4 regions of the Pseudomonas tructae genome follow, and region 1 is predicted to be linked to each of the others. Evidence: predicted binding sites of a transcription regulator. Region 1 holds the regulator's gene; each other region holds the start of a gene.

Evidence for each region. The regulator sigma-54, encoded in region 1, starts transcription at its own class of promoters, with help from an activator protein. The targets are predictions, from matches to a motif close to ANTGGCATNNANNTTGCTNT.
Region 2: flgB (flagellar basal body rod protein FlgB) is a predicted target of sigma-54. The motif match lies at 1,578-1,597, and genes of this name have one in related genera.
Region 3: glnA (type I glutamate--ammonia ligase) is a predicted target of sigma-54. The motif match lies at 1,990-2,009, and genes of this name have one in related genera.
Region 4: nirB (nitrite reductase large subunit NirB) is a predicted target of sigma-54. The motif match lies at 2,749-2,768, and genes of this name have one in related genera.

The regions. Positions count from the first base shown of each region.
Region 1 is NZ_CP035952.1:1,408,364-1,416,307, reverse strand. It holds gene EXN22_RS06465 (KpsF/GutQ family sugar-phosphate isomerase) at 165-1,139, shown strand; gene EXN22_RS06460 (KdsC family phosphatase) at 1,140-1,664, shown strand; gene lptC (LPS export ABC transporter periplasmic protein LptC) at 1,673-2,248, shown strand; gene lptA (lipopolysaccharide transport periplasmic protein LptA) at 2,235-2,759, shown strand; gene lptB (LPS export ABC transporter ATP-binding protein) at 2,760-3,485, shown strand; gene EXN22_RS06440 (RNA polymerase factor sigma-54) at 3,665-5,158, shown strand; gene hpf (ribosome hibernation-promoting factor, HPF/YfiA family) at 5,240-5,548, shown strand; gene ptsN (PTS IIA-like nitrogen regulatory protein PtsN) at 5,561-6,025, shown strand; gene rapZ (RNase adapter RapZ) at 6,028-6,882, shown strand; gene EXN22_RS06420 (HPr family phosphocarrier protein) at 6,903-7,175, shown strand; gene EXN22_RS06415 (ZIP family metal transporter) at 7,191-7,944, opposite strand, start outside.
Region 2 is NZ_CP035952.1:1,957,101-1,965,044, forward strand. It holds gene EXN22_RS09065 (chemotaxis protein CheV) at 1-587, shown strand, start outside; gene cheR (protein-glutamate O-methyltransferase CheR) at 640-1,467, shown strand; gene flgB (flagellar basal body rod protein FlgB) at 1,636-2,043, shown strand; gene flgC (flagellar basal body rod protein FlgC) at 2,047-2,490, shown strand; gene flgD (flagellar hook assembly protein FlgD) at 2,506-3,249, shown strand; gene flgE (flagellar hook protein FlgE) at 3,280-4,605, shown strand; gene EXN22_RS09095 (hypothetical protein) at 4,681-4,866, shown strand; gene EXN22_RS09100 (flagellar basal body rod protein FlgF) at 5,056-5,796, shown strand; gene flgG (flagellar basal-body rod protein FlgG) at 5,842-6,627, shown strand; gene flgH (flagellar basal body L-ring protein FlgH) at 6,682-7,377, shown strand; gene EXN22_RS09115 (flagellar basal body P-ring protein FlgI) at 7,390-7,944, shown strand, end outside.
Region 3 is NZ_CP035952.1:698,714-706,657, forward strand. It holds gene EXN22_RS03250 (chorismate mutase) at 1-340, opposite strand, end outside; gene glnA (type I glutamate--ammonia ligase) at 488-1,894, opposite strand; gene thiI (tRNA uracil 4-sulfurtransferase ThiI) at 2,225-3,679, shown strand; gene typA (translational GTPase TypA) at 3,808-5,628, shown strand; gene EXN22_RS03270 (YkgJ family cysteine cluster protein) at 5,766-6,173, opposite strand; gene EXN22_RS03275 (glycogen/starch/alpha-glucan phosphorylase) at 6,373-7,944, shown strand, end outside.
Region 4 is NZ_CP035952.1:4,523,745-4,531,688, forward strand. It holds partial or broken gene nirD (nitrite reductase small subunit NirD) at 1-25, opposite strand, end outside; gene nirB (nitrite reductase large subunit NirB) at 25-2,583, opposite strand; gene EXN22_RS20730 (bifunctional nitrate reductase/sulfite reductase flavoprotein subunit alpha) at 2,858-6,643, opposite strand; gene EXN22_RS20735 (DUF1266 domain-containing protein) at 6,964-7,659, shown strand; gene EXN22_RS20740 (DUF805 domain-containing protein) at 7,656-7,944, shown strand, end outside.

The sequences.
Region 1 (7,944 bases):
AGCGGCGAACTATAGCACCGCAGATAGGGCCGCCCCAAGGCCGCCGCAGCGGTTGTTCAGCTATGGTTAAGCCAAGTGGGAGAATGTATGACAATCACAAGGTGAGGCTTTTGCCCATTACCGCTATAATCGCCGCCTTTTCACCAGGCAATCCGATTTTCGACATGAGCCAATCCAGCGAGCTGATCCAATCCGCGCAGCGCACCATCCGCTTCGAGCTCGAGGCGGTAGAGGGCCTGCTGGCCCACATCGACGCCGATTTCGTCAAAGCGTGCGAGCTGATCCTGGCCAGTAAAGGCCGGGTCGTGGTGGTCGGCATGGGCAAGTCCGGGCACATCGGCAACAAGATCGCCGCGACCCTGGCCAGCACCGGTACGCCGGCGTTTTTCGTCCATCCGGCCGAAGCCAGTCATGGCGACATGGGCATGATCACCCGCGATGACGTGATCCTGGCCCTGTCCAATTCGGGCTCGACCGCCGAGATCGTCACCCTGCTGCCGCTGATCAAGCGCCTGGGTATCAAGTTGCTCAGTCTCACCGGCAACCCCGACTCGCCACTGGCCAAGGCCGCCGAAGTCAATCTGGATGCCCGCGTGGCCCAGGAAGCCTGCCCACTGAACCTGGCTCCGACCTCCTCCACCACCGCTGCGCTGGTGCTTGGCGACGCCTTGGCGATTGCCCTGCTCGAGGCTCGCGGTTTTACCGCCGAAGACTTCGCCTTCTCGCACCCCGGTGGCGCCCTCGGCCGCCGCCTGCTGCTCAAGGTCGAGAACGTCATGCACGCTGGCGATGAACTGCCTCGGGTACAACGCGGCACCCTGCTCAAGGACGCACTCCTGGAAATGTCGCGCAAAGGCCTGGGCATGACCGTGGTGCTCGAAGCCGACGGACGGTTGGCCGGGATCTTCACCGACGGTGACCTGCGCCGCAGCCTCGACCGTAACATCGATGTGCACAAGACCCTCATCGAAGAGGTCATGACCACCCATGGCAAGACCGCCCGCGCCGAGATGCTCGCGGCCGAAGCCTTGAAAATCATGGAAGACCACAAGATCAACGCCCTGGTGGTGATCGACAAGGACGAGCGCCCGGTCGGCGCCCTGAACATGCACGACCTGTTGCGTGCGGGAGTGATGTAAATGACCCAGGACCTGCTCCAGCGCGGCAAGGCCATCAAGCTTGCAGTTTTCGACGTTGACGGCGTGCTCACCGACGGTCGCCTGTACTTCCTTGAAGATGGCAGCGAATTCAAGACCTTCAATACCCTCGACGGTCAGGGCATCAAGATGCTCATGAACACCGGCGTGACCACTGCCATCATCAGCGGGCGCAAGACCCCGGTGGTCGAGCGGCGGGCAAAGAACCTCGGTATTCCTCACCTGTACCAGGGCCGCGAAGATAAATTGGTGGTTCTGGACGAGCTTCTTGGCCAGCTCAACCTAAGCTATGAACAGGTCGCCTATCTGGGCGACGACCTGCCTGATCTGCCGGTGATTCGCCGGGTCGGCCTGGGCATGGCGGTGGCCAATGCCGCCAGCTTCGTCCGCGAGCACGCCCATGGGGTTACCCGGGCACGCGGCGGCGAAGGCGCAGCTCGCGAGTTCTGCGAACTGATCCTGCAAGCCCAGGGCAATCTTGACGCGGCCAACGCCCATTACCTGTAGAGCGCCACATGTTCAGTAAGAAAATTCGTAACCTTGCGCTGTTCAGTGTGATTGCCGCCTTGCTGGTGGCGGTCGGCTACTGGAATATCAGCCCTGAAAGCTTTCTCGACAACAAGCCGCTGGCGACGCCCGACCAGAGCGCCATCGACTACTACGCGGTAAATGCCCACAGCGTGCAGTTCCTGCCCGATGGCAAGCTGCAGTACGAGATGACCGCCGACAAGGTCGAGCACCTCAAGGTCAGCGAAGTCACCCTGCTGACCAAGCCTGACCTGCAGCTGTACCGTGGCACCACCTACCCGTGGCACGTGCAGAGCGAGCGCGGGGAAGTGAACCCCGACGGCAGCGAAGTCGAACTGATCGATTCGGTACGGGTTGCCCGCACCGACGAAAAGAACCGCACCATGATCATTACCAGCAGCCGCATGACGGTATTCCCGCAGAAGCAATATGCGCAAACCGAGCAAGCCGTTAGAATCGACGGCGCCGGTGGCGTCACTACGGGCAATGGAATGAAAGCGTATTTGAAAGACGGCAGGATGGACCTGCTGTCCAACGTAAGAGGACAGTATGAGGCTCGTTAAAACCCTCCCCTTTTTGCTCAGCCTGAGCGCAGCACTGGGAAGCGCGAGCGCCTGGGCCCTGCCGAACGACCGTGACCAGCCGATCCGCATCCAGGCCGACCACGCTCAGCTGGATGACAAACAAGGCGTTGCCACCTACACCGGCGACGTGATCATCACCCAGGGCTCGATGATGATCAAAGGCAATACCGTGACCATCACCCGTACCGCCGGTGGCGATATCGACGTGGTGACCTCGGTGGGCAACCTGGCCTACTTCGAACAGCAGCAGAGCGCCGCCAAGCCGGACAAGATGCAGGGCTATGGCAAAACCATCCAGTACAATGCGCCGCAGAACCGCATCGTCCTGATCGACCGCGCCAAGGTCATCAACGAAGGCAACACCACCGAAGGCGAGAAAATCGTCTACGACACGGTGAAACAGATCGCTACCGCCGGTCGCGGTGGCAAAGTCACCGAGTCGCGTCCACGTATCGACATGGTGATCCAGCCGAAGAAGAAGGCCGAGTAAATGGCAACCCTCAAAGCCCAGCACCTGGCCAAGAGCTACAAAAGCCGGCAAGTGGTCCGTGACGTCAGTCTGTCGATCGACAGCGGTCAGATCGTCGGTCTGCTCGGCCCCAACGGCGCCGGCAAGACCACCTGTTTCTACATGATCGTCGGCCTGGTCCAGGCCGATCAGGGGCGCGTGCTGATCGACAACCTCGATGTCAGCCACCAGCCCATGCACGGCCGCGCCCGCGCCGGCATCGGCTACCTGCCGCAGGAAGCCTCGATCTTCCGCAAGCTGTCGGTGGCCGACAACATCATGGCGATCCTGGAAACCCGCAAGGAACTGGATCGCGATGGCCGACGCAAGGAGCTGGAAAGCCTGCTGCAGGAGTTCCACATCAGCCACATCCGCGATAACCTCGGCATGAGCCTTTCCGGTGGCGAACGCCGCCGCGTGGAGATTGCCCGCGCCCTGGCAACCGCGCCGAAGTTCATCCTGCTCGACGAACCTTTTGCCGGTGTCGACCCGATTTCGGTCGGCGACATCAAACAGATCATCCACCACCTGAAGGCCAAGGGCATTGGCGTTCTGATCACCGACCATAATGTCCGTGAAACCCTGGATATCTGCGAAACCGCTTACATCGTCAACGATGGTCAACTGATCGCCGAAGGCGATGCGCAGACCATCCTGGCCAACGATCTGGTCAAAGAGGTTTACCTCGGCCATGAGTTCCGCCTGTAGGCTTAAAGTACAAGGCGCTGCCGGAGCGCTGGCAAGCAGGCCAGATGATGGCTTAATTGCTAAAGCGCTCTAGGCAAACGCTGCAATTTCAGGCATATAATTTGCTTAAAGTTGGCGCTTCGGTGCCCTTGTAGTGGATGGCGCATGTGCGCCGGCAATTAAGGTGTTAAGCCCCTGCCATGAAACCATCGCTCGTCCTAAGAATGGGCCAGCAACTGACGATGACCCCGCAGTTGCAACAGGCCATACGTTTACTCCAGCTTTCGACCCTGGACCTCCAGCAGGAAATCCAGGAAGCGCTGGAATCGAACCCGATGCTCGAACGCCAGGAAGAGGGCGACGACTTCGACAACAGTGACCCGATGGCCGACAACGCCGAGAGCAAACCCGTCGCCGAAGCCCAGGAAAGCAGCTTCCAGGAGTCCGCCCCGACGGTGGACAACCTCGAAGAGGGCGAATGGAACGAACGCATCCCCAACGAGCTGCCCGTCGACACCGCCTGGGAAGACATCTACCAGACCAGCGCCAGCAGCCTGCCCAGCAATGACGATGACGAGTGGGACTTCACCACCCGCACCTCCGCCGGCGAGAGCCTGCAGAGCCATCTGCTCTGGCAACTTAACCTGGCGCCGATGTCCGACACTGACCGGCTGATTGCCGTGACGTTGATCGACTGCATCAACAACCAGGGCTACCTCGACGAGACCCTGGAAGAAATCTGCGACGCCTTCGACCCCGAGCTCGATATCGAGCTGGACGAAGTCGAAGCCGTGCTGCACCGCATCCAGCAGTTCGAGCCGGCCGGCATCGGCGCCCGCAACCTCAGCGAGTGCCTGCTGCTGCAATTGCGCCAGCTGCCACCACGCACGCCGTGGATGGCCGAAGCCCAGCGCCTGGTCAGTGACTACATCGACCTGCTCGGTGGCCGCGACTACAGCCAGCTGATGCGCCGCATGAAGCTCAAGGAAGACGAGTTGCGCCAGGTCATCGAACTGGTACAGAGCCTCAACCCGCGTCCGGGCTCGCAGATCGAGTCCAGCGAAGCCGAATACGTGGTCCCTGACGTGATCGTTCGCAAGGACAACGAACGCTGGCTGGTGGAGCTCAACCAGGAAGCGGTACCGCGCCTGCGGGTCAATCCGCAATATGCCGGTTTCGTCCGCCGCGCCGACACCAGCGCCGACAACACCTTCATGCGCAACCAGTTACAGGAAGCGCGCTGGTTCATCAAGAGCCTGCAAAGCCGCAACGAGACCCTGATGAAGGTCGCCACCCAGATTGTCGAGCACCAGCGAGGCTTCCTCGATCACGGTGACGAGGCGATGAAGCCGCTGGTGCTGCACGATATCGCCGAGGCGGTGGGTATGCACGAGTCGACCATTTCCCGGGTGACCACGCAGAAATACATGCACACGCCCCGCGGAATTTACGAGCTGAAGTACTTTTTCTCCAGCCACGTCAGCACCTCCGAAGGCGGTGAATGCTCGTCCACGGCGATCCGCGCAATCATCAAAAAACTGGTTGCAGCGGAAAATCAGAAAAAGCCATTGAGTGACAGCAAGATCGCTGGTTTACTGGAGGCACAAGGCATCCAGGTAGCACGTCGCACCGTCGCCAAGTACCGCGAGTCCCTCGGCATTGCACCGTCGAGCGAGCGCAAGCGATTGATGTAACGGCTCCTGAGGTGTGCCACCGCAGTTCAGTGGCAGGCGCAACACCTGCCTCTTATGCACCGGCAACAAAGGAGAAGCTGTATGCAAGTCAATATCAGTGGACAGCATGTAGAAGTTACTCAGCCCCTGCGCGAGTACGTCGAGCAGAAACTCAAACGTCTTGAGGGGCACTTCGACAAGATCACCAATGTGACAGTGATCATGAAGGTCGAGAAGCTGCAGCAGAAAATTGAAGCGACGCTGTTTATTCCCGGCGGCGAAGTGGTTGCAAATGCCGAACACGCAGACATGTATGCAGCGATCGACGCCTTGACCGACAAGCTCGACCGCCAACTGAAAAAACACAAGGAAAAACAGCAAAGCCTGCTGCAAGGTGCAGCGGCCCGCTGATCCCCCTCATCCATGATCCGACTTGAAACCATCCTGACCCCCGGCCGTTCCTTGGTGAACGTGCCGGGCGGCAGTAAAAAGCGTGCGCTCGAACAGATTGCCAATCTGATCGGTAAAGAAGTGCCCGAACTGGATACCCAGGACGTGTACGAAGCCCTGATCGCCCGAGAAAAACTCGGCTCGACCGGCTTTGGTAATGGCATTGCCATTCCCCATTGCCGCCTCAAGGGCTGTGAGTCGCCGGTCAGCGCCCTGCTGCACCTTGAAGCCCCCATCGATTTCGACGCCATCGACGGCGCCCCGGTCGACCTGCTGTTCGTGCTACTGGTCCCGGAAGCCGCCACCGATGCGCACCTGGAGTTGCTGCGCCAGATTGCCAGCATGCTCGACCGCGAGGACGTACGCAAAAAGCTGCGTGCGGCCACCAGCAACGACGCGTTGTACCAGGTCGTTCTGGACGTACAGAACGAGCCCTGATTATGCGCCTGATCATCGTTAGCGGCCGGTCCGGCTCCGGAAAGAGCACTGCCCTGGATGTACTCGAGGACAACGGCTACTACTGCATCGACAACCTGCCGGCCGGCTTACTGCCGCAACTGGCCGAAAGCGCGCTGATCAACACCGAACTGATGCAACCCAAGGTGGCCGTATCGATCGATGCCCGTAACCTGCCCAGTCACCTTTCGCGCTTCCCTGAACTGCTCGAGGATGCTCGTAGCCGGCATATCCAGTGCGATGTGCTGTACCTGGATGCCGATGAAGAAACCCTGCTCAAGCGTTTCTCGGAAACCCGCCGGCGTCACCCGCTGACCAACAACGAACGCTCCCTGGCCGAGGCCATTGAGGTCGAGAGCGAACTGCTCGGGCCGATCGCCGACCTCGCCGACCTGAAGATCGATACCACCAACCTGAACCTGTATCAGTTGCGTGACTCGATCAAACTGCGCCTGCTCAACCAGCCCGAGCCCGGCACCGCGTTTCTGGTCGAGTCCTTCGGCTTCAAGCGTGGCATGCCGGTGGACGCCGACCTGGTCTTCGACGTGCGCTGCCTGCCCAACCCGTACTGGAAGCCCGAGCTGCGTGATCACTCGGGCCTGGAACAACCGGTAATCGATTACCTGGCAGCGCAGCCGGATGTCGAGGACATGTTCCAGGACATCTCCAGCTACCTGCTCAAATGGTTGCCACGCTTTGCCGCCAGTAACCGCGCCTATGTCACCATTGCCATAGGCTGCACCGGCGGCCACCACCGCTCGGTGTACCTGACAGAGCGCCTGGGCCAGTTATTGCAACAATCGTTGAAGAATGTCCAGGTTCGCCACCGCGACCTCTAGCCCACAGGATCCCCGCCTCGATGCCCGCTTGCGAAATCACCATCATCAATAAGCTGGGGCTGCACGCCCGGGCAGCTGCGAAGTTCGTCGGCGTTGCTGGCCGGTTCCCCTGCCAGGTTCGCGTTGGCCGCAGCCCGCAGTCATTGGTCGATGGCAAGAGCATCATGGCGGTGATGATGCTGGCCGCCGGCAAAGGCACCAGCATTCATCTGCAAACCGAAGGCGAACAGGACAACGATGCGCTCGAAGCCCTGACCGTGCTGATCAACAATTATTTTGACGAGGGCGAGTAACCGCCCTCGCTGCGCTCAAGACAACGCGGTATCCATCACCATCATCAAGCAGAATCCGATGCACAGCCCCAGGCTCGCCAAGCGGTGATGACCGTTGCTGCGCGACTCGGGAATGATCTCCTGGGTCACCACCAACAACATCGCCCCTGCCGCGCAGGCCAGCCCCAGCGGCAACAGCAGCTCAGCCACCGTCACCAGCCAGGCGCAGACAACTGCCGCCAGCGGCTCGACCAGCCCGGACGCCGCGCCAATCAGGAACGCCTTGAAGCGGGCCATGCCGGCACCGGCCAACACCAGGGCGATAACCAGGCCTTCCGGGACATCCTGCAGGGCAATGCCCATGGCCAGGCTGTCGGCATCGGGCATACCGCCACCGGCCGACACGCCGATGGCCATGCCTTCGGGAATGTTGTGAGCAACGATGGCAATGACAAAAACCCAGATCCGCGCAGCAATCACTGGTTGCTGGCAGGTACCGACCAACGCCTCCGGTGACGCGCCAGAAACCTTGAGGTCGACCAGATACAGGCACAAGGCGCCGAACAGCAAGCCGAAACTGACCAGCCCACCAGCGCCCCATTTGCCCAGGCCGATGGCCTGGGCGGCATCCAGGCCGGGAATGATCAACGAGAACGCCGTGGCCGCCAGCATCACCCCGGCCCCAAAGCCGAGCAAAGTGTCGGCCAGCGCTACCGGCATATTGCGGATCACCAGCACCGGCACCGCGCCCAACGCCGTACCCAGGGCGCACAGGGCACCACCTTCCAGG
Region 2 (7,944 bases), 550 kb from region 1:
ACATGAACTGGGAAGAGATCCATCCGCCACCCAAGGGGACCGGACGCGATCACTACCTGACGGCGGTGACCCGGGTCGACAACAAGATGGTCGAGATCATCGATGTGGAGAAGATCCTTGCCGAAGTGGCACCAACTTCCGAGGCGATCTCCGCCGGTGTGGTCGATGCCGAGGTGCAGGACAAGGCCGTGATGCTGCGGGTGCTGACCGTCGATGACTCGTCGGTGGCGCGCAAGCAGGTCAGCCGTTGCCTGCAGACCGTCGGCGTCGAGGTGGTGGCGCTCAATGATGGCCGCCAGGCGCTCGATTACCTGCGCAAGCTGGTCGACGAGGGCAAGCGTCCGGAGGAAGAGTTCCTGATGATGATCTCCGATATCGAGATGCCGGAGATGGACGGTTACACCCTGACCGCCGAGATTCGCAGCGACCCGCGCATGCAAAAGTTGCACATCATCCTGCATACTTCGCTGTCCGGGGTGTTCAACCAGGCGATGGTCAAGAAGGTCGGCGCGGATGACTTTCTGGCCAAATTCCGCCCGGACGACCTCGCCCAGCGCGTTGTTGATCGGATCAAGGCCACGCACTAACGGCCAGGGGTATCGGCCCCTGGCAGTACATACGATTTAAGAGGCGGCATCAGTGTCTACGGGTAATTTGGATTTCGAACAGTTCCGGGTATTCCTGGAAAAAGCCTGTGGCATCCTGCTGGGCGAAAATAAGCAATACCTGGTCTCCAGCCGTCTCAACAAGCTGATGGAACAGCAGGGCATCAAGTCCCTGAGCGAGCTGGTACAGCGTATTCAGAGCCAGCCGCGCAGTGGTTTGCGCGAGCAGGTAGTCGATGCCATGACCACCAACGAAACCCTCTGGTTTCGCGATACCTATCCGTTCGAGGTGCTCAAGAACAAGGTGCTGCCGGAGCAGATCAAGGCCAACCCCGGCCAGCGTCTGCGCATCTGGTCGGCAGCCTGTTCTTCGGGGCAGGAGCCGTACTCCATCTCCATGGCTATCGATGAGTTCGAGCGCAGCAACATCGGCCAGTTGAAGATGGGTGCGCAGATTGTTGCCACCGACCTGTCCGGCTCGATGCTGAACAACTGCAAGACCGGCGAGTACGACAGCCTGGCGATTGCCCGTGGCCTGTCCCAGGAGCGCCTGCAGCGTTACTTCGACGTCAAGGCGCCGGGGCGCTGGGCGGTCAAGGCGCCGATTCGCAGCCGCGTCGAGTTCCGTTCGTTCAACCTGCTCGACAGCTACGCGAGCCTGGGCAAGTTCGATATCGTGTTCTGCCGCAACGTGCTGATCTACTTCTCGGCCCAGGTCAAGAAGGACATCCTGATGCGCATCCACGGTACGCTCAAGCCGGGTGGCTATCTGTTCCTCGGTGCATCGGAAGCGCTCAATGGCTTGCCGGACCATTACCAGATGGTCCAGTGCAGTCCGGGGATTATCTATCAGGCAAAGTAAGCCGGCTAAATTGCCGCTTTGCTGACGCCAGGCGGAAATCCTTTGCCGCTTTTCTGGCATTGCCGCTGCCGGCAACCCCCTCAAAGCCCCGTATTTACGGGGTTTTGTTTTTTGGCATGGCTCTTGCTCTAGCTCAGTCAACGAAAAACCTTCGAAGGTTTCCCCGACATGAGCATCAGCTTCGACAAAGCGCTCGGCATCCACGAAAAGGCATTGGGCTTTCGCGCCCAGCGTGCCGAGGTGCTGGCCAACAACATCGCCAACGCCGACACGCCGAACTACAAGGCGCGCGACATGGACTTCGCTTCGGTGCTGGCGGCCCAGGCCGAGCAGACCAGCAAGGGTCATTTTTCGCTCGACCGGACCAATAGCCGGCACATCGAGGCCGAAGGCCTGAGCATGGGTGACGAAGCCCTGCAGTACCGCACGCCCATGCAGCCGTCGATCGACCAGAACACCGTCGATGCCCAGCTCGAGCAGTCGAGCTACGCGGAAAACGCCGTGGGTTTCCAGGCCAGCTTCACGCTGCTCAACAGTAAATTCAAAGGGCTGGTATCGGCCCTGCGCGGAGAGTAATTCATGTCCCTCGCCAGCGTCTTCAACATTGCCGGTAGCGGCATGAGTGCCCAGACCACGCGTCTGAACACCGTCGCTTCGAACATTGCCAACGCCGAAACCGTCTCGTCGAGCATCGACCAGACCTATCGTGCCCGTCACCCGGTGTTCGCCACTACCTTCCAGCAGGCCCAGGCCGGTGTCAGCCAGTCGCTGTTCCAGGATCAGGATGCTGCAGGGCAGGGTGTGCAGGTGCTCGGCGTGGTCGAGGATCAGAGCAACCTTGAGGCGCGCTATGAGCCGAATCATCCGGCGGCGAACAAGGACGGCTACGTCTATTACCCCAACGTCAATGTGGTGGAAGAGATGGCCGACATGATTTCCGCCAGCCGCTCGTTCCAGACCAACGCCGAGCTGATGAACACGGCTAAAACCATGATGCAGAAGGTCCTGACCCTGGGTCAGTGATAAAGGACGAAGCCAATGGCAAGCGTTAACGACACCACTGCCGGCGTAAGCCTGAACGACGTCATCAAGGCGTCGGGCAAGAAGAACAGCGAAACCAGCGCCAACAACGCCGCCGGTATCGCTGCGGCCACCAACAGCAAGACCGGCACCAACAAGCAGGCGCTGGGCAAGGACGCGTTCCTGCAGTTGCTGGTGACCCAGATGAAGCACCAGAACCCGCTCGATCCGCAGGACAACAGCGAGTTCGTGGCGCAGCTGGCGCAGTTCAGCAGCCTGGAAGGCATCACCTCGCTCAATGAGTCGGTGACAGCGATTTCCGGCAACTACAAATCGTCGCAGGCGCTGCAGGCCTCTTCGCTGGTCGGTCGCTCGGTGATTGCCCAGACCGACAAGGCTGTGGTCGATACCACCAAGAGCTTCAATGGCACGGTAGTGGTTCCTCAGGCGCTGAGCAATGCTACCGTCACCATTACCGACAAGGACGGCAAGGTGGTCAAGACCATCGACATGGGCGCACAGAAGGCCGGTAACGCTGCGTTTGTCTGGGACGGTACCAATGACAAGGGCGACAAGGTCGATCCGGGTACCTACACCTTCGCCGCCAAGACCACGATCGATGGCAAGAAGCTGGACATGTACACCATGCTGCCGGCCACCGTCAGCAGCGTCACCATCAGTCAGACTGGTGGCGAGATGATGCTCAATCTCGCAGGTCTGGGCAGCATTGCCCTGTCCAAAGTCCAAACCATCGGTATATAGAGCCGGCTAACGCGGCACAAGGAGTGAAAGATGTCATTCAATATCGGCCTTAGCGGTCTCTATGCAGCCAACAAGCAACTGGACGTGACCGGCAACAACATCGCCAACGTCGCTACCACCGGTTTCAAATCGTCGCGCGCAGAATTCGCTGACGTCTACTCGGCCAACAAGCTGGGTGTTGGTTCCAGCAACATCGGTAACGGTGTGCGCCTGGCGGCGGTATCGCAGCAGTTCACCAACGGCGATATCAACAACACCGGCAACGTTCTGGATATGGGTATCCAGGGGCAGGGCTTCTTCGTCCTCAGCGACAACGGCGCGCTCAGCTATACCCGTGCCGGTGCCTTCCAGACCAACAAGGACAACTATGTCGTTACCGCTGATGGCCTGCGCCTGCGTGGCTATGGCGTGGACGAAAACGGCAAGGTCGTCAATGGCGTACTGACCGACCTGAAGATCGACACTTCGGCGCTGGCGCCCAAGAGCACCACGGCGATCGATCAGGGGTTGAACCTGAATTCGTCGGACAAGACCATTCCGGCAACTGTCACCTTCAGCCCGACTGACGAAAACAGCTGGAACAAGACCTTTTCCACCAAGATCTATGACAGCCAGGGTAATGAGCACGTCATGGATCAGTACTACGTCAAGACCGGGACCAATACCTGGAAGTCGTACACCCTGATCGAAGGCCGTAACCCGCTGAACCCGGCCCAGGAGCCGCCGCAACCGCTGGTGGGCAATATCGAGTTCAACTCTGACGGCAGCGTCAAGACCATGACCGCTGGTGCGGCAGGTTCGGGTTACGAAGTGGTGAACAAGGTCTTCAAGCTGACAGGCTGGGTCCCAGCGACCGTGACCAATCCGAACGCCACGCCGCCGGTCTGGGGTTCCAACGGTTCGGCCGCCAATGCGGGCGGCATTGCCATCGACATGACCAAGACCACTTCGTACAACACCCCGACCACGCGTCTGTCGCAGAGTCAGGATGGTTATGCCACGGGTATTCTGTCGAGCCTGAGCATTGACTCCAGCGGTGTGATGTTCGCAAGCTTCAGCAACCAGCAGTCGCGTGCCATCGGCCAGGTCGCCATCGCCAGCTTCGCCAACGAGCAAGGCCTGCAGCCAATGGGTGGTACCCGCTGGACTGAAACCTACTCCTCGGGCATTCCGGGTATCGATGCGCCGAAGACTGGCACTCTGGGTTCTATCCAGTCCAACTCGCTGGAGGCGTCCAACGTCAACCTGACCAACGAACTGGTCGAGTTGATCAAGGCGCAGAGCAACTACCAGGCCAACGCCAAGACCATCTCGACCCAGAGCACCATCATGCAGACCATCATTCAGATGACCTGATGCGGGTTTGAAGTAGTCGGCGTGAACAGACCCCTTTCTCGGAAGGGGTCTTGCATTTCAGGGGTATCGATCATGTTGCAACGATTGCTGATGGCGCTGTTCGCGGTTTTGCTGGTAGGGCAGGTCTGGGCTGATGCCGCGCCCTGGTATCGCTGGGAAAGTCAGGTGAGCGGTCGTCTGGTGTGCGCGCAATTCTCGCCGGGGGAGGGTTGGAAGCGTTTTGCCGGCCCTTTCAATAATGCCGCCTGCCGCGACTATTGAGCTTGCCGCTAGCGGCAAATCGGCGCCGTATTTTCGACGGCGTTTCTTTGGAAGGAGCGCTCTGGTGCGCCTAAAACCCTTATGGATTGGGGTTTTTCCGTCTTTTTTGAAAGTTGGTTTGAAACTTGCTACAGGCACTGCAGAGCAGCGGCGAACGGCAAGTGTTCGCCAGCGCAGCGGAGGATGACTGTGGACAAGATGCTATACGTGGCCATGACCGGCGCCAGCCAGAACGCGCTGGCGCAGAAGGCCCATGCCAACAACCTGGCGAACATTTCCACCAGCGGGTTTCAGCGCGACCTGGAGCAGGCACGTTCGATGCCGGTGTTCGGTGACAGCTTTCCGGCGCGGGCCTATGCCATGACCGAGCGCCCGGCCACCGATTTCAGCCCGGGTTCGATGCAGGAAACCGGTCGTGACCTGGACATCGCCATCGGTGGTGACGGCTTCATTGCCGTACAGACCCCAGATGGCGGCGAAGCCTATGTGCGTACCGCCAGCCTGAATATTGACGGCCTGGGTGTGCTGCGTGCCGGCAACGGCATGCCGGTGATGGGCAATGGTGGGCCGATTGCCGTGCCGCCAGAGCAGAAGGTCGAGATCGGCCAGGACGGCACCATCAGCATTCGCGCCATGGGCGAGGGGCCGCGGGTGATGGCCGAAGTTGACCGCATCAAGCTGGTCAATCCGGACCTCAAGACCATGACCAAGGGCCTGGACGGCATGATCCACACCAAGGACGGTCAGCCCGCCGTGGCTGATGCCAACGTCCAGGTGGTTTCCGGTTTCCTGGAGTCGAGCAACGTCAACGCGGTCGAGGAAATGACCTCGGTGCTGGCGCTGTCCCGTCAATTCGAATTGCACATCAAGATGATGACCACGGCCAAGGAAGGCGACGAAGCCATGGCTCGGGTTTTGCAAATCGGCTAATTACACAGACGTAGCGCCGTAAAACAGGCGCGCGAGGAGAACAGCATGCTTCCGGCTCTTTGGGTCAGTAAAACCGGTTTGTCCGCCCAGGACACCAACCTGACGACCATTTCCAACAACCTGGCCAACGTGTCGACCACCGGCTTCAAGCGTGATCGCGCCGAATTCCAGGACCTGCTCTACCAGATCAAGCGTCAGCCAGGCGCGCAGTCGACCCAGGACAGCGAACTGCCGTCGGGTCTGCAAGTGGGTACCGGTGTGCGTATCGTCGGCACCCAGAAAAACTTCAGCACCGGTAGCCTGCAGACCACCGATAACCCGCTGGACATGGCGGTCAACGGCCGTGGTTTCTTCCAGATCCTGCAGCCCGATGGCACTGTCTCCTACAGCCGCGACGGTACCTTCCACCTGAACTCCGATGGCCAGATCGTCACCGCCAATGGTTTTGCTCTGGAGCCTGCGATCGTCGTGCCGCCAGAGGCGAAGACCTTCACCGTTGGCCAGGACGGCACCGTGTCGATCACCACTGCCGGTAACCCGGCTGCGCAGGTCATCGGCAACATCCAGACCGCCGACTTCATCAACCCGGCTGGCCTGCAGGCCATGGGCAGCAACCTGTTCCTGGAAACCGCCGCCAGCGGCGCGCCGCAAATCGGTACCCCGGGCCTCAACGGTTTTGGTGTGATGCAGCAGCAGACCCTGGAAAACTCCAACGTCAGCACCGTGGAAGAACTGGTCAACATGATCACTACCCAGCGTGCCTATGAAATGAATTCCAAGGTCATTTCCACTGCCGACCAGATGCTCTCGTTCGTTACCCAGAACCTGTAAGTAAAGTCTTCGAGGTCGCTTGAACGGCGCCTGTTTCACCGTGAGGTCAGAGTCATGAGTCGTGTGTTATCCGTACTTGCCCTGAGTGGGATCGCCTTGTTGGCCGGTTGCGTCGCGCCGACGCCCAAGCCCAACGATCCCTACTACGCGCCGGTATTGCCGCGTACGCCCTTGCCGGCAGCGGCCAACAACGGCTCGATCTACCAGGCCGGTTTCGATCAGAACCTGTACAGCGACCGCAAGGCTTTCCGGGTCGGTGACATCATCACCATCACCCTCAACGAGCGCACCCAGGCGAGCAAGAACGCCAACTCGCAGATCGCCAAGAACAGCAAGGCCGAACTCGGCCTGACCTCACTGTTCGGCAGCAGCGTGACCACCAACAACCCGTTTGGTGATGGCGACTTGAGCCTCAGTGCCGGCTACAACGGGGATCGTGCCACCAAAGGCGACAGCAAGGCAGCCCAGGGCAACACCCTGACCGGTTCGATCACCGTGACGGTGGCCGACGTGTTGCCCAACGGCATCATTGCCGTGCGCGGCGAGAAGTGGCTGACCCTCAACACCGGCGATGAGCTGGTGCGAATTGCCGGGATGATCCGTGCCGACGACATCGCCACCGACAACACGGTGCCTTCCACCCGTGTTGCCGATGCACGCATCACCTATTCGGGTACCGGCTCGTTCGCCGATGCCAGCCAGCCGGGTTGGCTTGACCGGTTCTTTATCAGCCCGCTTTGGCCTTTCTAGGTTCGGATGACCATGTTCAACTTCAAGCAGCTGATTGCCGCTACGATTCTGCTGTCCACTGCGTTCGCCGTGCAGGCCGAGCGTCTGAAGGACATCGCCAGCATTTCCGGCGTGCGTGCCAACCAGTTGATTGGCTACGGCCTGGTGGTGGGGCTCAACGGCACGGGTGACCAGACCACCCAAACACCGTTCACCCTGCAGACCTTCAACAACATGCTCTCGCAGTTCGGCATCAAGGTGCCGCCTGGGTCGGGCAACGTACAGCTCAAGAACGTTGCTGCGGTGTCGGTACACGCCGACCTGCCGGCGTTCGCCAAGCCGGGCCAGGTGGTGGATATCACCGTCTCGTCGATCGGTAACTCCAAGAGCCTGCGGGGCGGCAGCCTGCTGATGACTCCGCTCAAGGGTATCGACGGCAACGTTTATGCCATTGCCCAGGGCAATCTGGTGGTGGGCGGCTTCGATGCCGAGGGCCGCGATGGTTCGAAGATCACCGTCAACGTACCGTCGGCCGGTCGCATCCCTGGCGGTGCTTCGGTCGAGCGCTCTGTGCCCAGTGGTTTCAAT
Region 3 (7,944 bases), 710 kb from region 1:
CTGGCGCACTGCCAACGGCATGCCAGCGAGACAGGGCGCTGTACTGCAACAGCTTGTTGGCTTCGATCTGGTCGGCAAAGAAACGGGCGGCCCGTTGCCCATCCACTCCAAAGCGCACGGCTTGCGCCTGGGCATTGGCAATGACTTGCTGCTCGCGCTCCGGCGCAGCTACCGGCTGGCCCGAGTCCCACTTGTTCAGGGCGACCGCTTCGGCGATGTCCAGGCGTTGATTCACGCTCTCAAGCAGGCGTGACAGGGCAGTTGGCGGTGCAGGCGTTGTGGCGCAACCGTGCAAGAGCAGAGTTGACGTCAGCAGCAGGGGAAGCAGGGGCGTGCGCATGGCGAGGGTCCGTAGCGGCAAAACAGTAGTGTGCAGCTTTGCGCGGCTTTTACCTGTCGGTCAATGCCGACAAGAATGTCAGAAAAACAAAAGGCCTCCCGGAGGAGGCCTTTGTCACACTACGCCGCTTGTGCGGGCGTCACTGAATCAGCAGCTGTAGTACAGCTCGTATTCCAGTGGGTGCACGAAGGTGCGCACTTTGATCTCTTCTTCCGATTTCAGCTCGATGTAGGCATCGATGAAGTCGTCGGAGAACACGCCGCCCTTGGTCAGGAACGCACGGCCCTTGTCCAGCTCTTCCAGGGCTTCTTTCAGGCTGCCGCACACCTGTGGGATCTCTTTCGCCTCTTCAGGCGGCAGGTCGTACAGGTTTTTGTCGGCGGCATCGCCTGGGTGGATCTTGTTCTGGATACCGTCCAGGCCGGCCATCAGCAGGGCGGCAAAGCACAGGTACGGGTTGGCAGCCGGGTCCGGGAAGCGTGCTTCGATACGGCGGGCCTTAGGGCTCGACACGTAAGGAATGCGGATCGAGGCGGAACGGTTGCGAGCCGAGTAGGCCAGCATGACCGGCGCTTCGAAGCCTGGTACCAGACGCTTGTAGGAGTTGGTCGCCGGGTTGGTGAAGCCGTTCAGGGCCTTACCGTGCTTGATGATACCGCCGATGAAGTACAGCGCGGTGTCGGACAGGCCGGCATAGCCTTCGCCTGCAAAGGTGTTCTTGCCGTCTTTCCAGATCGACATGTGCACGTGCATGCCCGAGCCGTTGTCACCGTACAGCGGCTTAGGCATGAAGGTGGCGGTGCGGCCGTAAGCATCGGCAACGTTGTGCACGACGTATTTCAGGGCTTGAACTTCGTCGGCTTTCTTCACCAGGGTGTTGAACTTGACGCCGATTTCGTTCTGGCCGGCAGTTGCCACTTCGTGGTGGTGAACTTCGACGGTTTGGCCCATTTCTTCCAGTGCATTGCACATGGCAGTACGGATTTCGTGGTCGTGGTCGAACGGCGGGACCGGGAAGTAACCACCTTTGACGCCTGGACGGTGGCCTTTGTTGCCACCTTCGACGTCCTGGTCGGACATCCACGAGCCTTGCTCGGAGTAGATCTTGAACATGGAGCCGGAGATGTCGGACTTGAACTTCACTTCGTCGAAGATGAAGAACTCAGGCTCGGGACCGGCGTACACGGTGTCACCGATCAGGGTGCTTTTCAGGTGCTCTTCGGCGCGGCGGGCGATGGCACGTGGATCGCGATCGTAGCCCTGCATGCTGGCAGGGTCGATGATGTCGCAGGTCAGGATCAGGGTCGGCTCTTCGGTGAACGGATCGAGCACGGCGGTGGAGTCGTCCGGCATCAGGATCATGTCGGAGGCTTCGATGCCTTTCCAGCCGGCGATGGAGGAACCGTCGAACATCTTGCCGGTTTCGAAGAAGTCTTCGTCCAGGCCGTCACGGGCAGGCATGGTGACGTGGTGTTGGACGCCCTTGGTGTCAGTGAAGCGCAGATCAATCCATTTAACGTCATGATCTTTGATGAGTTGAACCGACTTCGACATAGTGTCCTCCGGGTGGGGTAGAGCTTGCCTGTGCAGCCCTTTAATTTGGGTGATGCCGGGCGCGAATAGTCGGCCAAGGCAACCTGCCTCACAAGGGAGCAAATTGCATGCCAGTGCCCCGAGTTGGAATCTTTGCCTCAAACCCAAGCGTTTGCGGTCGATTTCGCCAATTCCCGGCTTTTTTCTGCACTCTAAAGATGCGTCAAGCGGGCATAATGCACCATTTTGGCGCATGAAAAACCTTCTGTACAAAAGTTGCTCAAAACGTGAGCGATTTCCGCTATAATCCGCGCCCCACTTTTTTAGTCGGCATCGCGCGCGCTGTTTTTCATGAAACTAATCGTAAAAGTCTTCCCAGAGATCACCATCAAGAGCCGGCCGGTTCGCAAGCGCTTCATCCGTCAGCTGGCCCGCAACATCCGCAACGTGCTCAAGGACCTCGATCCTGCGCTCGCGGTTAATGGTGTCTGGGATAACCTCGAAGTGATCACTCACATCGAGGACGAGAAAGTCCTGCGCGAGATGACCGAGCGTCTGACCTGCATGCCGGGCATTGCCCACTTCCTGCAGGTCGACGAATACCCGCTGGGTGACTTCGACGACATCGTCGCCAAGTGCAAGCAGCACTTTGGCCACCTGCTGGCCGGCAAGCGCTTTGCCGTACGCTGCAAGCGCGGCGGCCACCACGATTTCAGCTCGATGGACGTTGACCGCTACGTTGGCAGCCAGTTGCGCCAGCAGTGCGGCGCCGCCGGTATTGACCTGCGTACCCCGGAAGTGGAGGTGCGTATCGAGGTGCGCGACAAGCGCCTGTACGTTATCCACAACCAGCACAAAGGCATCGGCGGCTACCCGCTGGGTGCTCTGGAACAGACCCTGGTGCTGATGTCCGGTGGTTTCGACTCCACGGTCGCCGCCTACCAGATGATGCGCCGCGGCCTGATGACCCACTTCTGCTTTTTCAACCTTGGCGGCCGCGCCCACGAACTGGGGGTGATGGAAGTCGCTCACTACCTGTGGAAGAAGTACGGCAGCAGCCAGCGCGTTTTGTTCGTCAGCGTGCCGTTCGAAGAAGTGGTTGGCGAGATCCTTGGCAAGGTCGACAACAGCTACATGGGCGTGACCCTCAAGCGCATGATGCTGCGTGCGGCGACCAACATCGCCGACCGTCTGCAGATCGACGCCCTGGTGACCGGTGAAGCGATTTCCCAGGTGTCGAGCCAGACCCTGCCCAACCTTGCGGTGATCGATTCGGCCACCGAGAAGCTGGTACTGCGCCCGCTGCTGGCCAGCCACAAGCAGGACATCATCGACCTGGCCCAGCAGATCGGCACCGCCGAGTTTGCCAAGCACATGCCTGAATACTGCGGCGTGATCTCGGTGAACCCGACCACCTGCGCCAAGCGTCATCGCCTCGACTATGAAGAGAAGCAGTTCGACATGGCGGTGCTCGAGCGCGCCCTGGAGCGCGCCCGCCTGATCTCCATCGACCACGTGATCGATGAACTCAGCGAAGATATTCAGATCGAAGAAGTCAGCCAGGCGCTGGCCGGGCAGGTGGTGATCGACATTCGCCACCCCGATGCCCAGGAAGACCAGCCCCTGGAACTGGACGGCATCGAGGTCAAGGCCTTGCCGTTCTACGCCCTGAACAGTCGCTTCAAGGAGCTGGATGCCACGCGCCAGTACCTGCTGTATTGCGACAAGGGGGTAATGAGTCGCCTGCATGCCCACCATTTGCTCAGTGAGGGACATGCCAATGTGCGCGTTTATCGTCCGACATAAGACGCCGGGGCTATATGGCGGGAGCATCCGCCATCGCCCTCCCGACCTACGGGCCCGTTGAGCGCCATTCATTCATATTGGCCGCCTAGACTGGGCGGCAACCCGAATCCTCTGATCGAGATACACACGTGATCGAAAATCTGCGTAACATCGCCATCATCGCCCACGTTGACCATGGTAAAACCACCCTGGTCGACAAACTCCTGCGTCAGTCCGGCACTCTGGAGCGTAACGAGCTCAACGACGAGCGCGTCATGGACTCCAACGACCAGGAAAAAGAGCGCGGTATTACCATTCTGGCGAAAAACACCGCCATCAACTGGAACGGCTACCACATCAACATCGTCGACACCCCCGGCCACGCCGACTTCGGTGGCGAGGTTGAGCGTGTAATGTCGATGGTCGACTCGGTACTGCTGCTGGTCGATGCCCAAGACGGCCCTATGCCGCAAACCCGTTTCGTGACCAAGAAGGCCTTCGAAGCCGGCCTGCGTCCAATCGTGGTCATCAACAAGGTCGACCGTCCAGGCGCGCGTCCTGACTGGGTTCTGGACCAGATCTTCGACCTGTTCGACAACCTCGGTGCTACCGACGAACAGCTGGACTTCAAAGTCGTCTACGCCTCGGCCCTGAACGGCATTGCCGGTCTGGACCACACCGAAATGGCCGAAGACATGACCCCGCTGTACCAGTCGATCGTCGACAACGTACCAGCGCCAGCGGTTGACCGTGACGGCCCGTTCCAGATGCAAATCTCGGCGCTGGACTACAACAGCTTCCTCGGTGTTATCGGCGTTGGCCGTATTGCCCGTGGTCGTGTCAAGCCGAACACTCCGGTTGTTGCCATCGACACCGACGGCAAGAAGCGTAACGGTCGTATCCTCAAGCTGATGGGTCACCACGGCCTGCATCGCGTTGACGTCGAAGAAGCCCAGGCTGGCGACATCGTCTGCATCAGCGGTTTCGACGAGCTGTTCATCTCCGACACCCTGTGCGCCCCGGACGCGGTCGAAGCGATGAAGCCGCTGACCGTTGACGAGCCAACCGTTTCCATGACCTTCCAAGTCAACGACTCGCCGTTCTGCGGTAAAGAAGGCAAGTTCGTGACTTCCCGTAACATCAAGGAACGTCTGGACAAAGAGCTGCTGTACAACGTTGCACTGCGCGTTGAAGAAGGCGACTCGGCTGACAAGTTCAAGGTTTCCGGCCGTGGTGAGCTGCACCTGTCGGTTCTGATCGAAACCATGCGTCGCGAAGGCTTCGAAATGGGCGTTGGTCGTCCGGAAGTGATCATCCGTGAAGTCGACGGCGCCAAGCAGGAACCGTTCGAGAACGTCACCATCGATATCCCTGAAGATTCCCAGGGCAAGGTCATGGAAGAAATGGGTCTGCGTAAAGGCGACCTGACCAACATGGTGCCGGATGGCAAGGGCCGTGTACGTCTGGAATACAACATTCCAGCCCGTGGTCTGATCGGTTTCCGTAACCAGTTCCTGACCCTGACCAACGGTGCAGGCATCCTGACCTCGATCTTCGATCGCTACGCTCCGATGAAGTCCGGCCACATGTCCGGTCGTCAGAACGGCGTACTGGTTTCGGTCGAAACCGGCAAGGCCCTGACCTACTCCCTGGAAACCCTGCAGGCGCGCGGCAAGCTGTTCGTTGAACACGGTCAGGAGATCTACAACGGTCAAATCGTCGGCCTGAACAGCCGCGACAACGACCTGGGCGTCAACCCTACCAAGGGCAAGAAGCTCGACAACATGCGTGCTTCGGGTAAAGACGAAACCATCGCCCTGGTTCCACCTGTTCGCTTTACCCTGGAACAGGCTCTGGAATTCATCCAGGACGACGAGCTGTGCGAAGTGACCCCTAAGTCGATCCGTCTGCGCAAGAAGATCCTCGACGAAGGCGAGCGTACCCGCGCTGCCAAGAAAGCCAAGAACTGAGTCTTAGTTCCAGCTGAATGAAAACGCCCCCGGTCGCAAGGCCGGGGGCGTTTTTGTTTGTCTGGTAAAACAATCGCGGGGCAAGCCCGCTCCCACAGGCTCAGCACTGTGGGAGCGGGCTTGCCCCGCGATGATTTCTAGCGGCGCGCTGCCGGTTTTGGGATGTACGCGCAATAGCCCGGCCGCGGTCCGACCCGTGGATGGTTGCGGCAGGTGTCCGGGCGTGTCTCGTAAATGGTGCACAGGCGGCTCTTGCGGTCCAGGTACAGACAATCGCCGTTGCTCAACTGAGTCAGGGTGAAAATGCCCGACTTCTGGTTGAAGCGCTGGATGATCCCGTCCTTCTGCAAGCGTTTGGCGATGTTCTTCGGCGGGTCGCCTTGCTCGAACTCATCCACTACACCCATGCGGATCAGGTCTTTGATTTTCACTTCTGTTGCTAATGTGCAGCAGGTCGAATTGCAGCCCCCGCACATATGGCTTTGGTACTTCTGCCAGGTCTCCAGTCGGTCGACTTCGGCGGCGGCAATCAGGGTCGGTTTCATCAGGCTCAGGTTTTAGATGTTCTAGTTGGCGCGCGATCATACCGGAGTTGGTCAAAATGTGAACAACCATTTGCCGGTTGCCACGCCAACGGCTGCCGCTTTTGCACAGAAACTCCAGAACCCGCGCTGTCGCTCTGTGTCGAACGGTCTAGGCTGACAAATCTCCATCCGCTTTCGTCAACTTGCCCGAGGACGTCGCATGTCTCAGGAACCGTTCGCTCGTGACGCAGAGGTGGCCGCTTTTCGCACCGCTGTGCTGGATAAATTGACCTACGCGGTCGGCAAGGACCCGGAGCACGCCTTCGACCACGACTGGTTCGAAGCCATTGCCCTGGCCGCCCGCGATCACATGGTCGATCACTGGATGGACCACACCCGGCAGATCTACCGCAAAAGCCAGAAGCGCGTGTACTACCTGTCGCTGGAGTTCCTCATCGGCCGCCTGCTGTACGACAGCCTGAGCAACCTGGGCTTGCTGGATGTCGCCCGCGAGGCGCTGGACGGGCTCAACGTCGACCTTGAGCGCATCCGTCTACTGGAGCCCGATGCGGCGCTGGGTAACGGTGGCCTGGGGCGCCTGGCGGCCTGTTTCATGGAGAGCATGTCGACCCTGGGCATTGCCGCCCATGGCTACGGTATTCGTTACGAGCATGGCCTGTTCCGCCAGGCGGTGGTCGATGGCTGGCAGCAGGAGCAGACCGAGAACTGGCTGGACTTTGGCAACCCCTGGGAGTTCGAGCGGGCCGAAGTGATCTATCCGATCAGCTTTGGCGGCAGCGTCGAAACCGTGCACGACACCGCAGGCCAGCCACGCCAGGTGTGGTGGCCGGCAGAGACCGTGCGCGCGGTGGCCTACGATACGCCGGTGGTCGGCTGGCGCGGCGCCAGCGTCAACACCTTGCGCCTGTGGCGGGCGCGGGCGCTGGAGGAACTGCACCTGGAGCGTTTCAACGCCGGCGACCATCTCGGTGCGGTGGCCGAAGTGGCGCGGGCCGAGAGTATCTCGCGGGTGCTGTACCCGGCCGACAGCACCGAGGCCGGCCAGGAGTTGCGCCTGCGCCAGGAGTATTTTTTTGTTTCTGCCTCGCTTCAGGACTTGCTGCGCCGGCACCTGAACATGCACGACAGCCTGCTCAACCTGCCGCAGCAAGCAGCGATCCAGCTCAACGATACCCACCCTTCGATTGCCGTTGCCGAGCTGATGCGCCTGCTGGTCGATCAGCACGAAGTGCCGTGGGACACCGCCTGGCAACTGACCGTCGAGACCCTGGCCTACACCAACCACACGCTCTTGCCCGAAGCCCTGGAGACCTGGCCGGTGGGCCTGATGGAGCGCATGCTGCCGCGGCACATGCAGATCATCTACCTGATCAACGCCTTTCATATTGATGCCTTGCGCGCCAAGGGCATCCATGACTTCGACGTGTTGCGGGCGGTTTCGCTGATCGAGGAAGACAACGGCCGGCGGGTGCGCATGGGGAATCTGGCGTTCCTCGGTTCGCACAGCGTCAACGGCGTGTCGGCGCTGCACAGCAAGCTGATGCGCAGCACGGTGTTCGCCGAAATGCACAAGCTCTACCCCGAGCGGATCAACAACAAGACCAACGGCATCACCTTCCGTCGCTGGTTGTTCCAGGCCAACCCGCAACTCACCGGCATGCTGGTCGAGGCCCTGGGCGCCGAGGTACTCGATGACCCGCAAGGGCGGCTGCGCGACCTTGAACCGTTTGCCGACAAGGCATCGTTCTGCAAGCAGTTCGCTGCCCAGCGC
Region 4 (7,944 bases), 2.6 Mb from region 1:
CTACTGCAGCGTTGGACTGGCTCATCAGAGCACCTCCTCGGTGGTCGGGATCAAGTGAAGTTCACCGGCAGCAATGGGCCGGCGCTGGCCACGCTCGCGGACAAAGTGCACGCCCGGGTCCGGGCGCTGGTCGTTGACGAAGGTGCGAAAACGCTTGAGCTTGTCCGGGTCTTTCAGGGCGTTGGCCCACTCGCATTCATAGCGATCGACCACCAGTTGCATCTGCGCTTCGAGCTCTGCGCCCAGGCCCAGGCTGTCGTCGAGGATTACCTGTTTGAGGTAGTCCAGCCCGCCCTCCAGGCTTTCACGCCACACCGAGGTGCGCTGCAGTTTGTCGGCGGTGCGGATGTAGAACATCAGCACGCGGTCGATGATGCGGATCAGGCCGGCGTCGTCCAGATCGGTGGCGAACAGTTCGGCATGCCGCGGGCGCATGCCGCCGTTGCCACAGATGTACAGGTTCCAGCCCTTCTCGGTGGCGATCACGCCGATGTCCTTGCTCTGCGCTTCGGCGCATTCGCGGGTACAGCCGGACACCGCGAACTTGAGCTTGTGCGGCGAACGCAGGCCCTTGTAGCGGTCTTCCAGGGTCAGGGCCATGCCCACGCTGTCCTGCACGCCGTAGCGGCACCAGGTGCTGCCGACGCAGGATTTCACCGTGCGCGTCGATTTGCCGTAGGCGTGGCCGGTCTCGAAACCTGCGGCAATCAGCTCGGCCCAGATCTGGGGCAGTTCATGCAATTGGGCGCCGAACAGGTCGATGCGCTGGCCGCCGGTGATCTTGGTGTAGAGGTCATATTTTTTCGCCACCTCGCCAATGACGATCAGTTTCTCGGGGGTGATTTCGCCGCCGGGAATCCGCGGCACCACCGAGTAGGTGCCGTTCTTCTGCATATTGGCCATGAAGGTGTCGTTGGTGTCCTGCAGCGGTACCAACGACGGCTCCATGATCGGCTGGTTCCAGCACGAGGCGAGGATCGAGCCGACCGTGGGCTTGCAGATGTCGCAGCCGACATGACCGCGACCATGCCTGGCCAGCATTTCGTCGAAGCTGACAATGCCTTCGACCCGCACCAGGGCGTACAGCTCCTGGCGGGTGTAGGCGAAATGTTCGCACAGGCTCTTGTCGACGCTGACACCACGGGCGATCAGTTCGTGTTCGAAGACTTGCTTGAGCAACGCTGCACACCCGCCGCAACCTGTGCAGGCCTTGGTCTGCTGCTTGAGCTGGGCAAGCTCGCCACAACCGCTGTCGATGGCCGCGCAGATCGCGCCCTTGCTGACGTTGTGGCACGAGCAAATGGTTGCGCTGGCGGGCAAGGCATCGGCGCCCAACGCTGGCGCCCCGGCCGATTGCGGCAGGATCAGCGCGGCCGGATCGGCGGGCAAGGCAATGCCGTTCTGCACGTATTGCAGCAGGGTGTCGTAATAGCTGTTGTCGCCGACCAGCACCGCGCCGATCACCCGCTTGCCGCTGGCATCGACCACCAGGCGGCGGTAGGCCGACGCTGCTTCGTCGATAAAGCGATAACTGCGCGCACCCGGGGTCGCGCCATGGGCATCACCAATGGAGCCGACATCAACGCCCAGCAGCTTGAGTTTGGTCGACATGTCGGCACCGGTGAAACTGCCTGCATCTTCACCGGCCAGCGCCGCTGCCACGTTGCGCGCCATGCTGTAGCCCGGTGCGACCAAGCCGAAGACACTGCCATTCCAGGACGCGCATTCGCCGATGGCAAAGATGCGTGGGTCGCTGCTGCGACAGCCACTGTCGATCACCACCCCGCCGCGCGGCGCGACTTCCAGGCCACTGCTGCGGCCCAGGGCGTCCTGCGGGCGGATACCGGCGGAGAACACGATCAGGTCGGTCTCGAGAAACTCACCACCGTCGAAGTTCATCCGGTAGCGATACGTTTCACCGGCAACGATCGATTGGGTCGCCCGCGCCAGATGCACGCCAACCCCCAGGGCTTCGATCTGCGCGCGCAAGGCCGCGCCGCCTTCAGCATCCAGTTGCACCGGCATCAGGCGTGGAGCGAACTCCACCACGTGGGCTTGCAGGCCCAGCGACTTCAAGGCATTGGCCGCCTCAAGGCCCAGCAGGCCACCGCCGACCACCACGCCACGGCGGGCTCCGCTGGCGGCGGCGCGGATAGCATCGAGATCATCGAGGGTGCGATAGACCAGGCGCGCCGCACCGTGCGAGCCTTCGATCGGCGGCACGAATGGATAGGAGCCAGTGGCCAGGACCAACTGATCGTAGGGGTAGCGCCCGGCGGCAGTGACAACCTCACAGCGCTCGCGATCAATCTCCAGCACCGGCTCGCCCAGGTGCAGGTGAATACCGTGCCCGGCATACAAGTCGGCCTCCCCCAGCGCCAGAGCTTCGGCATCGCTGCCGGTGAAGTACTCCGACAGGTGCACGCGGTCGTAGGCGCGCTGGCGCTCTTCACCGAACACACGCACCTCGAAGCGGCCCAGGGCTGCACGTTCGATCAGTTGCTCGACGCAGTGATGACCGACCATGCCGTTGCCGACGATGATCAGCTGTTGCCGCGTTGCGATGCTGGTAAACCCATTCATACCCGATCCTCACTCAAGGCCATTCACGGTGGCTTTGCTGCTGGGGGCCAACCCCGATAAACAAAAAAGGCGCCTGGAGCCGAAGCTCCAGGCGCCTTTGCCTGGTCGTTTTTGTAGTCCCGGTTGCGAATCGCCATTGACCCGCGAGGACGTTGTCACTCTGTAAAAGCAGGGAGCGTGCCAACTGCCAAGGCCTTTGAAACCGGGGTTTGTACAGGTTTCACCGCGGCCGATATCGACCCAGGCTGGTGCAGGGCTCCCCCTTATGGGGCACTCAGTACACGTCGCGCAGGTAGCGCTTGGTGCGACTCAGTTCGCCGACATAGGCCTCTGCCCGTTCCACACTCATGCCGCCGTATTGATGCACCACCTGCTTGAGCGCGACATCGACATCCCTGGCCATGCGTTCAGCATCACCACAGATGTAAAAATGCCCACCTTCCTCCAGCCAGCGCCACAGCTCGGCGCCCTGTTCGAGCATGCGTTGCTGCACGTAGATCTTCTGCGCCTGGTCGCGGGAGAACGCGGTATCCAGGCGGGTCAGGTGGCCATCGCGCTGCCAGGCCAGCAGCTCGTCGCGATAGTAGAAGTCGGTGGCGGCTTGCTGCTCACCGAACAGCAGCCAGTTGCGCCCTGTAGCCCCCTGTGCCTGACGCTCCTGCAGGAACGCCCTGAACGGCGCCACACCCGTACCCGGACCAACCATGATCACTGGCGCAGCGCTGTCACCAGGCAAGCGAAAGTGGGACGTCGGTTGGGTAAAAATGTCTACGCGGCCGGGCTCGCTGCGATCAGCCAGGTAGGTCGAGCACACGCCCTTGCGCTGGCCATAACGCACGGTGGAAACCGTCAGGTGCACTTGATCCGGATGCAGCATCTGGCTCGAACTGATCGAGTACAGCCTTGGCTGCAGGGGCTTGAGCAGGCTCAGCCAGGTATCCAGGCTCAGCTGGGGCTTGCACAGGTGCACCAGGTCAATCAGTTGCTTGCCCCACAGCCAGTCTTTGAGCGCCGCCTTGTTGTGCGGCTCAAGCAACTCGCGCAGCGGTGTATCGCCAAGCGCGAAGGCCTCGAGCAATGGCGCGGTGATGCGGGCAATCTCCAGGTGCTCCAACAGTGCCTCGGCCAGCGGCATGTCGGCCTGGCCCTTGAGGCTGACGCTGCGGCTGCCATCGAAGCGGGTCGCAGTCAGCAGTTCATCGACCAGTGCCGGACAGTTGCGCGGCCACACGCCCAGGGCGTCACCGGCCTGGTACGTGAAGCCGCTTGCGCCCAGGTCGAATACCAACTGGCGGGTTTCCTTGACCGCGCCGGGACCGTTGAGCAGATAGTTGCCGACCAGGGTGGTTGCCAACGGCCTGGTTTTACTGAAACCGCTGGCGGCTGGCGCTGGCACTGGTGCTTCAAGCAACAACTGACCATGGCCCAGTTTGCCCAGCAACGCCTGCAGCCATTGCCCGGCCGGCTCGTTGACGTCGCCTTCGCAATCGACCCGTTCCAGCAAGCGCTCGGCCCCCAGCTCTGCCAGGCGCTGATCGAGCTTGCGACCAAAACCGCAAAACTGCTCGTAGCTTGAATCCCCCAGGGCCAGCACTGCATAGGGCAAGCCGGCGCAGCGTTGGGAGTGCTCGCCATGCAGGCCACGCCAGAACGCCGCGCCACTGTCCGGGGCATCACCGTCACCAAAGGTACTGGCAATCAGCAGCAGGCTGGCAGGGCTGTCCAGCTGTTCCAGGGCCACGTCCTCCATACAGCTCAAATGCACCGACAAACCGACCTGGCGCAGGCGCTCGGCACACTGCTCGGCCAGGGCCTGGCCATTGCCGGTTTGCGAGGCCCACAGCAGCAGGTGCTTGTCCTGAACCGACACGGGCGGATGATCGAGCTGGGTGGCATCGATACGCTCGCCTGCAACCCGGCTCAAGGCTACCGCGCAGTACTTGAAGGCCGGTTGCAGCGACAGCGGATCGACCGCGTCGCTGGTGACCGCGTTGATCGCCAAATGGTTGCCATAGACATCATTCCAGTGAAACGGCGCAAAGCAGTTGCCCGGCAAAACCCGCGTGGTAATTCGTGCCGGCAGCAGCGCCTGCCCGCGCCGTGAGCGCACCTGTACCTGGTCCTTCTCGGCGATGCCCAGGCGTTGCGCATCTTCAGGGTGAATTTCCACGAAGGGTCCCGGGTCGAGCTTGTTCAGCGCCGCCACCTTGCCGGTCTTGGTCAGGGTGTGCCACTGGTGCTGGACCCGTCCGGTGTTGAGCACCAGTGGGAAGTCAGCGTCTGGTAGCTCAGCGGCCGGCAGGCACGGCCGGGCAAAAAAACGCGCCTTGCCGCTGTCGGTGGGGAAGGCAATCGCCGGGACCTCACCGTGCGCATCGTGCAGCAGGGCCTGGCTGCGGCCATCGTTGCAATAGCGCAGCGGGCTGCGGTGGTCGGCGCGTCCTGGCTCACACGGCCACTGCTGCGGCGCCTTGCGCAAGCGGGTGTAGCTGACCCCGCGCACGTCGTAACCGGTGGCCGGGTTCCAGGCCTGACGCAGCTCGTCGAACACCGCCTCGGCACTGGCGTAGCTGAAAGCCTCGGCGTAGCCCATGGCGCAGGCCACGCGGGCGATGATCTGCCAGTCGGGCAGGCTCTCGCCCGGCGCCTGGACGGCCTGGTTCATCAGGGTCAGGTTGCGTTCGGAGTTGACCATCACGCCCTCGCCTTCGGCCCACAGTGCCGCCGGCAGCAGAATATCGGCGTAGCGGTTGGTCTCGGTGTCGAGGAAGGCATCCTGGACAATCACCAGTTGCGCCGCCTGTAAGCCGTCAATCACCTGCTGGCGGTTGGCGACGCTGGCCACCGGGTTGCTGCAGATGATCCAGCAGGCTTTGACCTGCCCACTGGCAAGGTTTTCGAACAGCGCCACGGTACCGTCACCGGCTTCGCTGCGCAGGCTGCCGGCAGGGATCTGCCAGAGCTGCTCGGCAAACGCCCGGTCTGCCGCCACCAGTGCCGAGCGCTGTCCGGGCAAACCCGGGCCCATATAGCCCATTTCGCGCCCGCCCATGGCGTTGGGCTGCCCGGTCAGCGAGAACGGTCCGCTGCCCGGCCGGCAGATGGCGCCGGTGGCCAGGTGCAGGTTGCACAAGGCGTTGGTTTGCCAGGTGCCATGGATGCTCTGGTTCAGGCCCATGGTCCAGCAGCTCATCCACTGCGGCGCGCGGCCGAGCCACTGCGCAGCCTGGCGGATATCGGCTTCGCGCAGGCCGGTGATGGCGGCGACCCGCTGCGGCGTGTAGTCAGCCAGAAAAGCCGGCATGGCTTCCCAGCCTTCGGTGTAGCGCTGGATGAAATCGGCGTCGCACTGACCGTTTTCCAGCAACAGATAGAGCAGTCCATTGAGCAGCGCCAGGTCGGTGCCTGGCTTGATCTGCAGGAACAGGTCGGCCTTGTCGGCGGTAGCGCTTTGCCTGGGGTCGACGACGATCAACCGGGCTCCGGCCTTGAGCCGGTCGAGCAGGCGCAAGAACAGGATCGGGTGACAATCGGCCATGTTCGCGCCAATCACCAGGAACACCTCGGCGCGGTCAAAGTCCTGGTAGCTGCCCGGCGGCCCGTCGGCGCCCAGGGACAACTTGTAACCGCTGCTGGCGCTGGCCATGCACAAGCGCGAATTGGACTCGACATGCCGGCTGCGGACAAAGCCCTTGGCCAGCTTGTTGATCAGGTACTGGGCCTCCAGGGACAGTTGCCCGGAGACATAAAAACCCAGGGCGTCGGGCCCATGCTCATCGATAATCGCCCGCAAACGCAGGGCGGCCTGCTCGATGGCGGTATCGATGCTGCCTTGCACCGGGTCGCGCTGACGCAAGTCACGCACATAAGCATGCTCCATACGCCCGGACTCGCGCAGCGGTTGATGAGCGGTCAGGCCCTTGGTGCACAAGCGGCCAAAATTGCTCGGATGCTGCTTGTCGCCGGTAACCTTGGTCACCCGCCCGTCTTCGACGCTCATGACGATGCCACAACCGACGCCACAATACGGGCACACACTGCGCACGCTGGTGCTGCTCATCGGCCTACCTCCTGATTGCGCAAACAAAAAGCGCCCTGCTGCCCCGGCTTGTGCAAACAAGCGGGGCAACACGGCGCCTTTGTCGTGAACGGGGCAATCTGCGTTGATTGCCGGATACCCAAGCTGTAGCAAGGGCCGCGCCAGAATCGACCAGGCCTTGCTGTGCGGGGCTCAGGTGTTCAAACGCAGCTGGCAGGCTGCACCGCATTGGGCCCGCTTGCACCATTGCATGGCATTTGCCGCGCGCCGCGCGGCTCTCTACAATCCGCGCCATTACGGCCGGCACCCGCACACTCCTCTACCGGCCCCGGAGTTTTTTCATGGAAGAAATCGAGCAGCACTGGCTGTACGCCCTTTCCGCCCCCATGGCCGCCCTCAACGGCGCCAGCTACACCGCCGCGACCTACTTCGAGACCTACGACGAAGATGAAACCGACCTGAAAAAATGGTGGGGCATCAACAATCGCCAGGAGCTGCTGAACATGCTCAGCATGGCCGACACCGGCCACGCCCTGGAGCTCAAGGACGCCTACTGGCAAGCCGCGCGCTGCCTGCCCAGCGAATGGCCGCAGGTGCTTGAAGCGCTGACCCCGCGCAAGCGCATCCAGTACGAGTTCGCCCGGCGCACCCTCGCTGACTGTGGCCAGGGCGGCGTGCGCGCCTGGGACCTGGGGCGCATGGGTTACCTGCTGCGTGCCGGCTTGCGCAAGGGCTACCTGTCCATCGATGAAAGCCACTGGCTGCAAGGCCGCCTGGCCCTGCGTGCCCGGCACTACTACAACAGCTGGGACCGCTACCTGGCCGGCTACCTGTTTGGCAAGGCGCTGTGGAACTGCTCCAGCGCCAGTGACGAAGAACTGGCCCAGAGCCTGGAGCGCCAGGGCAGCGAGCACTGGAACCGCTGCATCATGATGAACCTGAGCCACGACGCCCTGGACTTTTTCGCCAGTATCCCCTGGGACCTGCCGCTGAACCTGCCGGAACGCCCTGACACCCTGCAAGGAGGCTGGTCATGAGCTGCTGGATTCGCCTGGGCATCGAGCCGACCAACGACCCCGATGTCATCCGCGGCGCGTACCGCGCGCTGTTGCCGCAGCACCACCCGGAAACCGATCCGCAAGGTTTCCAGGCCCTGCGCGAAGCCTACGAGCTCGCCCTGAGCCTGGCCCGCGATGAGCAGGATGAGGCCCCAGAGCGCCCTGAGCACGACGAGCCCAGACCTGCACGCAATGCCCTGATCGAACAGACCATGAGCGACTTCGCCAAGCTGTTCGCCGACCCGAGCCGGCGCTTCGACCCAC